Regions from separate parts of the Streptomyces sp. NPDC104371 genome, predicted to be linked through region 1. Evidence: predicted binding sites of a transcription regulator. Region 1 holds the regulator's gene; the other holds the start of a gene.

Region 1 (4,870 bases):
GGGCGAGATCCCGATGACGGACGACGACGTCCACGCGGACCGCTACCTGATCGCGGACGACGTGCTGACGCGCGCGGGCTTCGACTGGTACGAGGTCTCCAACTGGGCCACCTCCGAGGCGGGCCGCTGTCTGCACAACGAGCTGTACTGGCGCGGCGCCGACTGGTGGGGCGCGGGACCGGGCGCCCACAGTCATGTGGGCGGGGTGCGCTGGTGGAACGTGAAGCACCCGGGCGCGTACGCGTCGGCCCTCGCGGCGGGCCGCTCACCCGGCGCCGGCCGCGAGATCCTGTCGGCCGAGGACCGCCGGGTGGAACGCGTCCTGCTGGAACTACGCCTCCGCGAGGGCGCACCCCTGTCCCTGCTGAGGGAGGCGGGACTGGCGGCTTCCCGCCGGGCCCTGGCGGACGGCCTGCTGGAGAAGGGCCCGTACGCAGAGGGCCGGGCGGTACTGACCCTGCGGGGGAGGCTGCTGGCGGACGCGGTGGTACGGGACCTGGTGGACTGATCACTCTGGCGGGTGAATCCGTGCGGGATGGGGGTTCGGTCCCTAGCCTGGTTCGTACGCTGCTGCCGTAATTGACGGTGGCGGAAACCGGAGGACTGCGGAGATGACCGCTGTGATGGACCGACCGATGACCACCGACGTCGTGGAATTCTTCGAGAACCTCGAGGTTCCCGAGGGATACAAGGCCGAGCTCCTCCAGGGGGAAATCGTGATGATGGCGGGACCGGACGTGGTCCACAACGACATCGTGGAGGCGGTACAAGACCAGATTCCTCGACAGCGTTGGAGGCGACTTCAGACTCAGGACATCGCGATCCTTCAACAGACCAGCGAGCCACAGCCCGACCTGGTGGTCATCGAGCGTGGCACCGGGCCGGAGCACGGGAGGTTGATGCCTTCCGAGGTCATCAGCCTGTTGGTCGAGGTCGTCTCCAAGACCAGTGTCGACCGCGACTACGGGGTGAAGCGCTCGATCTACGCGGCGGCAAAGGTACCCGGGTATCTGATCATTGACCCCATCATGGGCCGCTGTGTCTTGCTCACCGAGCCGACAAGCGAGGGCGAGACCGCAGACTACCGACGCCAACGGATCACCAAGTTCGGTGACATGACGCCCTTGGAACCGCTGGGCATCGAACTGGAGACCTCAGAGTTCGGCACCTACCAGGCGGTCAAGCCTCACCGCTGGCCGTGACGAAGTCGATCAACTCCTCCACCCTGCCCAGCAGTTCCGGTTCCAGGTCCTTGTAGGACCGTACCCGCGACAGGATCCGCTGCCAGGCCGCGCCCGTGTGCTCCGGCCAGTCCAGCGCGCGGCACACCCCCGTCTTCCAGTCCTGGCCGTGCGGGATCCGGGGCCACTCCTCGATGCCCAGGGACGCGGGCTTCACCGCCTCCCAGATGTCGATGTACGGGTGGCCGACCACCAGCGCGTGTTCGCTCGTCACCGACCGCGCGATGCGCCACTCCTTGGTACCGGGGACCAAGTGGTCCACCAGGACGCCGAGGCGGGCGTCCGGGCCGGGGGAGAAGGCCTCGACGATCGACGGCAGGTCGTCCACGCCCTCCAGGTACTCCACCACCACGCCCTCGATGCGCAGGTCGTCGCCCCACACCCGCTCGACCAGTTCCGCGTCGTGGCGGCCCTCCACATAGATACGCCCGGCGCGGGCCACCCGCGCGCGGGCGCCGGGTACGGCCACCGAACCCGACGCCGTACGGGTCGCGCGCGCCGGCGCCTGCGCGGGGCGCACCAGCGTCACCACCCGCCCCTCCAGCAGGAACCCCCGCGGCTCCAGCGGGAACACCCGGTGCTTGCCGAAGCGGTCCTCCAGGGTGACCGTGCCCGCCTCGCAGCGGATCACCGCGCCGCAGAAGCCCGTGCGCGGCTCCTCGACCACCAGACCGGGGTCCGCGGGGACCTCCGGTGCGGGCCGGGGCTTCTTCCAGGGCGGGGTCAGATCGGGTGAGTACGCGCGCATTCGGATGACGATAGGAGAAGCGGCGGTGTGATGGGCGTACGACCGGCTACGACACGCCGAAACGGGCCGCCAGTTCGTCCCGCTGGGAACGGACGAACCCGGCGTCCACTACCGCGCCGTGCCCCGGAACGTACCGCGCGTCCTCGCCGCCCAGCGCCAGCAGCCGGTCCAGGGCCGCGGGCCAGCGCGCGGGCACCGCGTCGGGGCCCGCCTGCGGCTCACCGGACTCCTCCACCAGGTCCCCGCAGAACACCACCGGAGGGTTCCCGGGGACGAGGACGGCCAGGTCGTGGGCCGTGTGGCCCGGCCCCACGTTCGCCAGCAGGACCTCCACCCCGCCCAGCTCCAACGTCCGTTCGCCCGCGACCTCGTGGTCCGGACGTACCAGCGCCTGCGCGGCCTCCGCCGCCTCACCGGGGGCCAGGCCGTGGCGTACCGCGTCCGCGCGCAGCTCCTCGCGGTCGCGGGCGAGCAGCGCGGTGAGGCCCGCCGCCCCGAACACCTCCGCGTCCGCGCAGGCCGCGGCGCCGAAGACATGGTCGAAGTGGGGGTGGGTGAGGGCGAGATGTGTCACACGCCGCCCCGCGCCCAGGGGAGCGAGCAGCCGCTCCGCGTCGGCGCGCACCCGCGCGCCCTCGGCCGTGCTCGACCCCGGGTCGATCAGGAGCGCGCCCCGGTCACCGACCACGAGAGCGGCCGTGCAGTCCCAGACCGGAAGCCGTACGCGCCCCGCGCGCGGACCGAGCGCCTCCCACCCGGACTCTTCCCACAACACCGTCATACCGCGACGCTATCGGCAGACGCGGCCCGGCGGGACAGCACCGGACAGGTCGGTACACGTCGGCAAGGAGGGCCGGGCCCACCCTTGCCGGGGGCGTACCCGACGGCCGTACACTGGGCCGGGGATGCTGGCACTCGCACGGACCGAGTGCCAGGAACGTCAACGGGGCGAAGAGCTGGAGGTGCGCGGATGCTCAGTGAACGCAGGCTGGAGGTGCTGCGCGCCATCGTCCAGGACTACGTCGGCACCGAGGAGCCGGTGGGCTCCAAGGCGCTCACGGAGCGGCACAAGCTCGGCGTCTCCCCGGCCACGGTCCGCAACGACATGGCCGCGCTGGAGGACGAGGGCTATATCGCCCAGCCGCACACCAGCGCCGGACGCATCCCCACGGACAAGGGCTACCGCCTCTTCGTCGACCGCCTGGCGGGCGTCAAGCCGATGACGGCCCCCGAGCGCCGTGCGATCCAGAACTTCCTGGAGTGCTCGCTGGACCTCGACGACGTCGTCGCGCGCACGGTACGGCTGCTCGCGCAGCTCACCCGGCAGGTCGCCGTCGTGCAGTACCCCTCGCTGACCCGCTCGACCGTGCGGCATGTGGAGCTGCTGTCCATGGCGCCCGCGCGGGTGATGCTCGTGCTGATCACGGACACCGGACGGGTCGAGCAGCGCATGATCGACTGCCCCGCCCCGTTCGGCGAGACCGCCCTCGCGGATCTGCGCGCCCGGCTCAACAGCCGGGTCGCCGGACGCCGTTTCGCGGACGTCCCGCACCTGGTGCAGGACCTCCCCGAAGCCTTCGAGGAGGCCGAGGACCGCGGTACGGTCACGACGGTGCTCTCCACGCTGCTGGAGACGCTCGTGGAGGAGACCGAGGAACGGCTCATGATCGGCGGCACCGCCAATCTCACCCGCTTCGGACATGACTTCCCTCTCACCATCCGGCCCGTTCTGGAGGCGCTGGAGGAGCAGGTCGTGCTCCTCAAGTTGCTGGGTGAGGCGAAGGATCCGGCCATGCGGGTGCGTATCGGTCATGAGAACGCGCACGAGGGACTCAACTCCACGTCCGTGGTCTCCGTGGGCTACGGTTCGGGCGGCGAGGCAGTAGCGAAACTCGGCGTGGTCGGCCCGACCCGCATGGATTACCCGGGAACGATGGGAGCGGTACGAGCGGTGGCACGGTACGTAGGACAGATCCTGGCGGAGTCGTAAGTGGCCACGGACTACTACGCCGTACTCGGCGTGCGCCGCGACGCGTCGCAGGATGAGATCAAGAAGGCGTTCCGTCGGCTCGCGCGCGAGCTGCACCCGGACGTCAATCCCGATCCGAAGACGCAGGAGCGGTTCAAGGAGATCAACGCCGCCTACGAGGTGCTCTCGGACCCGCAGAAGAAGCAGGTCTACGACCTCGGCGGCGATCCGCTGTCCCAGTCCGGCGGTGCCGGCGCGGGCGGCTTCGGTGCGGGCGGCTTCGGCAACTTCTCCGACATCATGGACGCGTTCTTCGGCACGGCGTCGCAGCGCGGACCGCGCTCGCGCACCCGCCGCGGCCAGGACGCCATGATCCGGCTCGAGATCGATCTCGACGAGGCCACCTTCGGCACGACCAAGGACATCCAGGTCGACACGGCCGTCGTCTGCACCACGTGCAGCGGCGAGGGTGCCGCGCCCGGTACGTCCGCGCAGACCTGTGACATGTGCCGTGGCCGCGGCGAGGTCTCCCAGGTCACCCGGTCCTTCCTGGGCCAGGTCATGACCTCCCGGCCCTGCCCCCAGTGCCAGGGCTTCGGCACGGTCGTGCCCACCCCCTGCCCGGAGTGCGCGGGCGACGGACGGGTGCGCTCCCGCAGGACGCTCACCGTCAAGATCCCGGCCGGTGTCGACAACGGCACGCGGATCCAGCTCGCGGGCGAGGGCGAGGTCGGCCCCGGCGGCGGCCCCGCCGGTGACCTGTACGTCGAGGTCCACGAACTGCCGCACGCGGTCTTCCAGCGCCGCGGCGACGACCTGCACTGCACGGTCACGCTCCCGATGACGGCGGCGGCCCTCGGTACGAAGGTCCCGCTGGAGACGCTGGACGGCATGGAGGAGGTCGACATCCGG
Region 2 (4,870 bases), on a different contig from region 1:
GGGGGTCCGGCAGGCCACGGCCGCGCAGCTCCCGCGGGCCGGGCAGCAGCGTGGCGCGCACGAGCCCCGGCTCCGTGCCGAACCACAGCACGGCCTCCTTCACATCCCCGCCGTCCGAGATCCACTCGGCCTCCGCCTCGGGCGGCACCGCCTCGTGCGGGATGCCGGGGGCGACCTTCAGGGCCGCGTGCGGGGCCTTCAGCGCCGTGGCCACGGCCCAGGACAGCGGCGGCGAGTAGGCCTCCGGGTCGAAGATCCGGCCGCCGCCCGACCGGCCCGACCGGCCGCCCCGCCGCGCCGGGTCGACGAAGACGGCGTCGTACGAGGACACGTCGACGTCCGTGACATCGGCCTCGCGCACCTCGATCAGCGCCGACAGACCGAGCGCCTCGGCGTTCGCCCGCGCCGCCGCCGCGGTCAGCGGGTCGCGGTCCACCGCGAGGACCCGGATCCCGGTCCGGGCGAGCGCGATGGCGTCACCGCCGATGCCGCAGCACAGATCGGCGACACTGGTCACGCCCAGGGCGCGCAGCCGCCGGGCGCGGTAGGTCGCGACGGTGGTCCGGGTGGACTGCTCGACGCCGTTCGGGGTGAAGAACATCCGCGCCGCGTCCTCGGCCCCGAACTTCGCCGCCGCCCGCTCGCGCAGCCGCGCCTGGGCGAGGGCCGCCGAGACCAGCTCGGCGGGGTGGTCGCGGCGCAGCCGGGTGGCGACGGCCAGCTCCTGTGCCGGAGCGGTGCCGCGCACCTCGTCGAGGAGGGCACGGCCCTCGGGGGTGCGCAGGGATGCGAAGGAGACGTCGTTCACCAGGCCATTGTCGGCCAGTCGGTGGATGGCGTGTGCCCGGTCGCGGTGTCGGCCCCCGGGGGCCGGGGGCGGCTGGAAGGATCCGGCACCATGCGGCTCGTACGACAAGATGACGAAGGGCGTGCGAAGCGTGTCCCCCGGCTCGGCGCGCTGTCCATGGCGTGCGCGGCCCTCGCCCTCCTGGCGCTCGCCGCCCTCGCCGCCGCCTGTTCCGGCGGCGGTGTGCCGGGAACGCTCGGCTCGCAGTCGCTGAAGGCGCCGCAGGGGCGCGCCCTCGACGGATACCCCGGCAAGCCGCCCTCGTACGCCCAGCGCGCGGCAGCCGCCACCCGCTGGGGGCTGGCCAAGGTGCCGCTGGTCGCGGCGCCCCCGGCGAAGAGGCCGGCCATCACCTTCCGCAAGGGCTTCGGGGTCCCGGGCGGCGCCGGTCTGCCCCCGGTGTTCACGAGCGTGCCCACCAAGGACAAGGTCGTCTTCCTCACCATCGACGACGGCACGGACAAGGACCCGGCGTTCCTGCGGATGATGAGCGAACTGCACGTCCCGTACACCGCGTTCCTCAGCGACACCGTCGTCGACGACGACTACGACTACTTCCGCGGGATGCGGGACCTCGGCGTCACGCTGGACAACCGCACCCTGCACGACCCCTATCTGCCCGGGATGTCCTACGAGGAACAGAAGAACGAGATCTGTGGCATGCAGGACGTGATGAAGGAGCAGTTCGGCAGGCGCCCGACGGTCTTCCGGTCACCGCAGGGCGCCTACGACAAGGAGACGCTGCGCGCCGCGCGGGACTGCGGCATCGCGTATGTGCCGCTCTGGAACGAGGAGATCTACCCCGACCACTGGGAGTACCGCGAGTGGGACCGCAGGCTGCACCCCGGCGACATCGTCCTGGCCCACTTCAAGGGCTCGTCGGACTGGGACGTCACGATGTCCGACCTGGTCCGCCGGTTCCTGAAGAAGGTCACCGACGACGGGTACGCGGTGGGGCGCCTGGAGGACTACCTGTGAGGGCGCGGCGGCCGGTGCGCGCGCTGCTCGGCGGGGCGCTCGTCCTGATGATCCTGTCCGGCTGCGCCCCCTCCGTCGACCCGATCGAACGGCTGGGCAAGAAGGCCGCGCAGAAGGTGCACCCCTCGCGCGGGCCGCACGAGGAGAAGTACCGCGACTGGGGCCTGGCCGCCCCGGTCACGCGCGCCCCCCGGCCGGTCCGCTCCCCGGGCCACGGCGCGGGTCCGGCGGGACCGGGCCTGCCGCCCGCCCTCGACCATGTGCCCACCCACGACAAGGTCGTCTTCCTGACCTACGGCGCGGACGCGGAGAAGGACCCCCGGTTCATCGACATGGTCCGTGAACTGCGGCTGCCGGTCAGCGTGTTCCTCGCGGACAGCTCGGTCGGACCCGAGTACGCGCGCGCCGCACGGCTGCGGGCGGCCGGTGCGAGCATCGAGAACCTCACCCTGCACCACGCCGAGCTGCGCGGGCTCTCCTACCGGGCGCAGCGCGCCGAGATCTGCGGCCAGCAGGAGCGGCTGAGGGTGCGTCTGGGCGGCCTGCACCCCCGGCTGCTGCGCCCGCCGTACGGCACCTACGACCGCACCACGTTCGAGGCGGCGGCGGACTGCGGGATCACCTCGCTGATCCTGTGGCGCCGGACGCCGGGCCGGAACCCCGACGCGTACGAGAGGGACGCGCCCCTGCGCCCCGGCGACATCCTCCGGCCCCATGTCCAGCCCCACGAGGAGGAGAGCCGCCCGCCCGCCCCCCTGACGACGGAGACGGCACGCCTGCTGCGCCGCATCCAGGAGAGCGGGTTCACGGTGGGGCGGCTGGAGGACTATCTCTAGGGCCCCGGCCGGGGCACGCGCGACGCCGCACCGCGCACAATTGGCACTCCGCTTGACCGAGTGCTAATCGCGGTCATAGTCTCGGCTCTGGCACTCACCACCGGAGAGTGCCAACACAGCGACGGGCAGGTCCGGCACCCGCGACGACGGATCGACCTGGTCGCCACCTCAGACAGTTAACCCCGTGAGATCTCCGAAGGGGGAGGTCGGATCGTGACGACCGCCAGCTCCAAGGTTGCCATCAAGCCGCTCGAGGACCGCATCGTGGTCCAGCCGCTCGACGCCGAGCAGACCACCGCCTCTGGCCTGGTCATCCCGGACACTGCGAAGGAGAAGCCCCAGGAGGGCGTCGTCCTCGCGGTCGGCCCGGGTCGCGTCGAGGACGGCAAGCGCGTCGAGCTCGACGTCAAGGTCGGCGACGTCGTGCTCTACAGCAAGTACGGCGGCACCGAGGTGAAGTACAACAACGAGGAGTACCTCGTTCTCTCGGCTCGCGACGTGCTCGCGATCGTCGAGAAGTAATTCACCGAAGCAGACTGCTTTGAGCTGCGCCCCTGGCCCCGCGACCGTTGACAGGCCGGGTGTCGGGGGCGCGGTTCGCTTTTCACCGCGATAGGCGGCTGCTCCGGGAGGGCTGCCGCGGATCGCAACGAGAGGACTGAAACGCTCCATGGCGAAGATCCTGAAGTTCGACGAGGACGCCCGTCGCGCCCTCGAGCGCGGCGTCAACAAGCTTGCCGACACGGTCAAGGTGACGATCGGCCCGAAGGGCCGCAACGTCGTCATCGACAAGAAGTTCGGTGCTCCCACCATCACCAACGACGGTGTCACGATCGCCCGCGAGGTCGAGATCGAGGACCCGTACGAGAACCTCGGCGCCCAGCTCGTGAAGGAGGTGGCGACCAAGACCAACGACATCGCGGGTGACGGTACGACCACCGCCACCGTGCTCGCCCAGGCCCTGGTGCGCGAGGGTCTGAGGAACGTCGCCGCGGGTGCCTCCCCGGCCTCCCTGAAGAAGGGCATCGACGCCGCCGTCAAGGCCGTCTCCGACGATCTGCTGGCCACCGCCCGCCCGATCGACGAGAAGTCCGACATCGCCGCCGTCGCCGCGCTGTCCGCCCAGGACCAGCAGGTCGGCGAGCTGATCGCCGAGGCGATGGACAAGGTCGGCAAGGACGGTGTCATCACCGTCGAGGAGTCCAACACCTTCGGTCTGGAGCTGGACTTCACCGAGGGCATGGCCTTCGACAAGGGCTACCTGTCCCCGTACTTCGTGACCGACCAGGAGCGTATGGAGGCCGTCCTCGACGACCCGTACATCCTGATCAACCAGGGCAAGGTCTCCTCCATCCAGGACCTGCTGCCGCTGCTGGAGAAGGTCATCCAGGCGGGTGCCTCCAAGCCGCTGCTGATCATCGCCGAGGACGTCGAGGGCGAGGCGCTCTCCACGCTCGTCGTCAACAAGATCCGCGGCACGTTCAACGCCGTCGCCGTCAAGGCCCCCGGCTTCGGCGACCGCCGCAAGGCGATGCTCCAGGACATGGCGGTCCTCACCGGCGCCACGGTCATCTCCGAGGAGGTCGGCCTCAAGCTCGACCAGGTCGGCCTGGAGGTGCTCGGCTCCGCCCGTCGCGTGACGGTCACCAAGGACGACACCACCATCGTCGACGGTGGCGGCAAGTCCGAGGACGTCGTCGGCCGCGTGGCCCAGATCAAGGCCGAGATCGAGAGCACCGACTCCGACTGGGACCGCGAGAAGCTCCAGGAGCGCCTCGCGAAGCTGGCCGGCGGCGTGTGCGTGATCAAGGTCGGCGCCGCCACCGAGGTGGAGCTGAAGGAGAAGAAGCACCGTCTGGAGGACGCCATCTCCGCGACCCGCGCCGCGGTCGAGGAGGGCATCGTCTCCGGTGGTGGCTCCGCGCTGGTCCACGCCTCCAAGGTGCTGGCGGACGGCCTCGGCAAGCAGGGCGACGAGGCCACGGGTGTCGCCATCGTGCGCCGCGCGGTCGTCGAGCCGCTGCGCTGGATCGCCGAGAACGCCGGCCTCGAGGGCTACGTCATCGCCTCCAAGGTCGCCGAGATGGACAAGGGCAACGGCTACAACGCCGCCACCGGTGAGTACGGCGACCTGGTCAAGGCCGGCGTCATCGACCCGGTGAAGGTGACCCGTTCCGCCCTGGAGAACGCCGCCTCCATCGCCTCCCTG

What was found. The regulator HrcA, encoded in region 1, represses chaperone genes, less so after heat shock. The targets are predictions, from matches to a motif close to TTNGCACTCNGNNNNNCNGAGTGCNAA.
Region 2: the regulator HrcA is predicted to act here: its motif matches at 2,702-2,728, upstream of groES (co-chaperone GroES).

What each region holds. Positions count from the first base shown of each region.
Region 1 is NZ_JBVJNF010000007.1:47,303-52,172, reverse strand. Features, by position in the region: gene hemW (radical SAM family heme chaperone HemW) at 1-508, shown strand, start outside; gene ACZ60T_RS22055 (Uma2 family endonuclease) at 612-1,202, shown strand; gene ACZ60T_RS22050 (DUF3097 domain-containing protein) at 1,180-1,989, opposite strand; gene ACZ60T_RS22045 (MBL fold metallo-hydrolase) at 2,036-2,770, opposite strand; gene hrcA (heat-inducible transcriptional repressor HrcA) at 2,960-3,979, shown strand; gene dnaJ (molecular chaperone DnaJ) at 3,980-4,870, shown strand, end outside.
Region 2 is NZ_JBVJNF010000002.1:982,323-987,192, reverse strand. Features, by position in the region: gene ACZ60T_RS10255 (class I SAM-dependent methyltransferase) at 1-808, opposite strand, end outside; gene ACZ60T_RS10250 (polysaccharide deacetylase family protein) at 899-1,825, shown strand; gene ACZ60T_RS10245 (polysaccharide deacetylase family protein) at 1,822-2,661, shown strand; gene groES (co-chaperone GroES) at 2,875-3,183, shown strand; gene groL (chaperonin GroEL) at 3,332-4,870, shown strand, end outside.